DNA from 2 places in the Blautia sp. SF-50 genome. Region 1 is predicted to be linked to the other one. Evidence: riboswitches for the same ligand, from Rfam matches in the RefSeq annotation. Region 1 holds a riboswitch; the other holds the start of a gene.
What was found. Region 1 has a riboswitch for cobalamin ahead of BLP57_RS06195 (cysteine-rich small domain-containing protein). Riboswitches for the same ligand answer to the same signal wherever they lie in the genome.
Positions count from the first base shown of each region.

Region 2: it holds a riboswitch for cobalamin, as region 1 does, so the genes downstream of both, BLP57_RS09360 (ABC transporter substrate-binding protein) here and BLP57_RS06195 (cysteine-rich small domain-containing protein) in region 1, are expected to answer to the same signal.

Region 1 is NZ_FMUW01000007.1:53,152-55,357, forward strand. Features, by position in the region: gene BLP57_RS06190 (phosphatase) at 1-467, shown strand, start outside; gene BLP57_RS06195 (cysteine-rich small domain-containing protein) at 575-862, opposite strand; cobalamin riboswitch at 1,129-1,298, opposite strand; gene BLP57_RS06200 (C40 family peptidase) at 1,531-2,206, opposite strand, start outside.
Region 2 is NZ_FMUW01000012.1:64,129-66,334, reverse strand. Features, by position in the region: gene BLP57_RS09365 (FecCD family ABC transporter permease) at 1-47, opposite strand, end outside; gene BLP57_RS09360 (ABC transporter substrate-binding protein) at 62-1,156, opposite strand; cobalamin riboswitch at 1,263-1,552, opposite strand; gene pcrA (DNA helicase PcrA) at 1,654-2,206, opposite strand, start outside.

The sequences.
Region 1 (2,206 bases):
TAGATTTAGGTCAGGAATTATTATGTAAACTCGATTACGCCATTGCCAGCATGCATGCCTGGAATTACCGTTGCGGTACCAGAGCCGAAAACACAGAAGCTTTTATCAATGTAATGAAAAACCCCTGTGTAAAGATCCTCGGACATAGTGATAACACTCATTACCCGGTTAATTATGATGCGCTTGCAAGGGCTGCCAGGGAAACCGGCACGATCTTTGAGATCAACGAAGCTTCTCTTGCACCTTATGGCTATCGTGGCGACACAAGAGAAAACTGTTTCGAGATCCTTCGATGCTGCCGCAAATATGATCTGCCGCTGCTTCTTTCCAGTGACAGCCATGGCCCGGAGCATATCGGAGATTTTACCTGTGCTGCTGAGTTTGTTCATCAGGCCATGTTTCCGGAACAGCTGATCCTCAACAACCAGATTCCCAGACTTAAGGTTTTTCTCCAAACCAGAGAATGATCTTCTGTATCTTTTCCGACAGATAACAGATATTGTCCACCCCAAACAAAACAGGCCAGTTCAAACACAGGAATATACATTTTCCTGTATCTGAACTGGCCTGTTTTTTATTTTTCCCGCTGCTTCCGTACAATTTCCGCAAGCTCGCTATATTTACCTGTAACATATCCAAAATTTTCTCTTCTATGAGGAAGCTTGCATTCGGTGCAGTCTTTGATCCCGCTTTCCGTAAAGCGGAAATTACCACCACATTTATCTCCCAGTGCATATAAAGGGCAATAGCAGAACAGACAATTGAAGTTCTCCGGATCTGCTCCTTTATGGCACGGAAAATACTCACAGTTTTTGTGGCTGAAGTAAGAGTATTCTTTGCCTTCCCAGTATGGTTTCTCCATGGCTCTTTTCTCCTCTCCTGACATAACCACACATAATTTTTTCCTATAAAAAGAGGTAGCGATGCCACCCCGGGGTAGAAATATAATCCGTTCATGAGTGCGCGGAGGGAACGAATGTATCCGGAGTAGTATCGCCTGCCATTTAATCATGTATAATTCATATGAACAGGCGCATTCCATAAAAAAATGCCTACTCTCGTAAAAAAGTAGACAACGTCCCAGGGGTGCGGAGTCCCTGAAATGGTTGTTACACTTTACACGGAAGTTTAACCTCGCCATAACAAGCAGGTTTCCTGGCTCCGGGATCATGGCTCCTCTCTCCTTCTCATACATACGTACAATGGACTATGAGATTCGCTCCTCCGTTACAGTGACCGGATCGCTCAGGTTTCACACCTGATTCCCTTTTCTGTGGACTTCTGATAATCAATATATAACTGTCAGCTATCCTCAGCACTTGCTATGTTCAATATGGAATTATACTGACATTATAATAACATCCTGTTAATTATATGTCAATACTGTTTTCAATATTTATACATTTTTGAGCATATTTTGTTGCTGTTCACTCCGTTCCATAGGTTTTTCAGTATTTTTTCCGACGTTAAAAACAGCCCGACAAACTGCTGTCGGGCTGCTGTATTTTTATTTTCTGTTGTACGTTTTTATTATACAAGACGTCTTACAGATACAATTGTTCTGTATGTAGCATCATTGCTGATCTTGATCCCGTCCTGAGAGTTCGATGCATGAACGATCTGGCCATTACCCATGTAAATAGCCACGTGTCCGCCATAGCAGATCAGATCTCCCGGCTGTGCATCTGCGTAGGATACTTCTGTACCTGCATTCTGCTGCTCATAGGAGGTTCTCGGAAGGCTGACTCCGAAGTTCGCATAGACACTCTGTACAAATCCGGAGCAGTCTGCACCATTGGTAAGGCTTGTTCCGCCCCATACATAAGGATTCCCCACAAACTGTGTAGCATAATTCACAACAGAAGATCCGGAACCGCTACTGTAAGAAGAACTGTCACTGTCTGAAGATGTATCCTCTGCATTAGATGTGTCCTCTGCACTTTCTTCAGATGCGTCTGTGCTGTTATCGTAATCTGCGTCTGCATTATCCTCTGTATTCTCAGTATCCTCGGACGCATCATCATTCTCACCATTGTCTGCATCTTCATCCACAGCCTCGGTGTCATCTTCTGCAGTATCCTCATCTGCATTCTCGATCACGTCGCCGTCCTCATCGTGCTGTACGTCTTCGCTCTCGTCCGCCTCATCCTGCTGTGCTTCCTGCTCTGCCTGACGTCTTGCTTCCTCTTCTGCCTCAGCCTGTGCT
Region 2 (2,206 bases), on a different contig from region 1:
GTTCTGAGCACCTTATCTTTTTTTCTCTGTGAAGTTGTTTCTTTCACTGCATTTTCTCCGATCAGTCAAGATTTACGTCCGGATATAATCCCTTTGCAAAAGTTTCGATTCCGTCCTGGGTACGTGTTGCACTTGCATACATCTCACTGAGCATGATCGGGTAAACACGTCCGTTCTTTACTGCGTCAAGGCTCTTCAGGGACTCATCATCCTGGATCACTGCAAGCTGGCTGTTCTTAACAGTTTCCGGATCATCTCCTGCATATGGCATGTAAACCACAAAGATCACGTCAGGGTTGGCTGCGATGATATCCTCTTTTCCAACGGTGGAAGCATCCGGGTTTGCAAGAGTTGCGCCTAACTGTGTTACCATATCTCCGCCAAGGCTCTTTACGCCATAGTTTGTGATGTCATCTCCAAGAGGCTCCAATACCATTACGCTTGGTTTGTCTTTTACATCTGCAGTTGCAGTAAGAGTTTTGTCGATCACTGCTTTTGCATCATCAACGATAGCCTGTGCTTTGTCCTGTACATCGAAGATCTTTCCGATATTTAAGATATCTGTGAATTCATTTTCCAGTGTTCTGTCGCCGTCCGGACGAGTATTGGTGTTGTAGTAGGTGTTGCAGCCTTTGTCGATCCAGTCTGTTACATTTCCCAGATTCTTATCAGAGAAAAGAGAGCTCCAGGATAAGATCATGTCCGGCTCCAGCATTGTTACAGTTTCAAGGGATGGGGTAAATTCGTCAAGATAATTTGTTTTTGAGAATGCTTCTTTGAGATCTTCCGGAACTTCATTATCAAGACCTGCGGTAGCTACCAGGTGGTCTTCCAGACCAAGTGCGAGCATAGTCTCAATGCTTCCCTGATATACAGCAAGGACTTTTTCCGGTGCTTTTTCATAAGTGGTTTCGATTTCGTTTCCATCGTAATCATAGGTTGTGATGGTCAGAGGATATTCTGTCTTGGTTGCCTCTGCGGAAGAATCTTCGGTGTCTGCAGACTCTGTACTGTCTTCTGCTGCCGGCTGGTTGTCTTCCTTGATGGTCTCGGAGTCTGCTCTCTCTGCGGCATAAACAGCCGGAGCTGCTGATACGGTCATTGCCGCTGCCATTACCATTGCCATGATTCTTGTGGATACATACTTGTTTTTCATTTCATTTCCTCTCTTTTCGCCTGTTTTATCTCCTGTTTCCTATGGGTAATCGAAAAGATGGGACTTCATAAAATCTGCACGGAACACTTTGTACGGAAGCTCCCACTTACATACTGTCAAGCAGGTTTCCTGACTTACAGACTCAGAAAAAACTCCGCAAAATAAAAACTGATACACCATTCATCTTTTAGCCGATCATGAATGATGTATCAGAATTTTCTCCAGAATCTCTCTGACATCGGGATTTCGCCTTCTCACATGAGTTTCTGCAATGGCATGTGAAATCCCTTCTTCTGTATACAGTGGCCGCAACCGCTCAGGCTTTTTACCCGATTCCCTCTCACAGTATCCGGCAGCATATGTGCCGGTGATACTGTTCACTTCACAGCAATTCAATTACGCTGATACTGATTCTAACATACTGATTTTCCAATTACAACCTTGAGGCCGGATTTTTACAGTTTTTTGCAGAAATAGTCTGCCCGGAGAAATCCCTCTCAGATCTTTTTCAGCTTGGCAAAACCGGCGAACATTTTTTTCACGCCGACTTTGTCAAAGTCTACCGTCACTTCGTAGTCTCTGCCGCCGTCTGCGATATTTTTTACGATACCGACTCCGAATTTCACATGACGGACCGTGTCTCCCTCACCATAGTCCAGGCTGTCCGCCTTCTTCACTGTGAAATCTTTTTTCTGCAGGGTGCTCTTTGCCTGGAAATTCATTTTCATCTGGGCATAGGCGTTTTTCGGAGATACGATATCATCTACTCTGGGCTTTTTCTCCTGAATGGTATGTCCAAGATCTACCAGCTCCCGTGGAACCTCCCTTACAAAACGTGACACACGGTTATACTGAGTCTCCCCACGGATCATCCGCTGTTTTGCACAGGTTAAAGTCAGTTCCTTCATGGCACGGGTGATCCCCACATAACAGAGCCTTCGCTCCTCCTCGATATCCGACGGATCACCGGACCAGATGGAAGCATACCCCGGAAAAACACCGTCCTCCATTCCCACGATAAATACATTGGGGAATTCCAGTCCCTTGGCA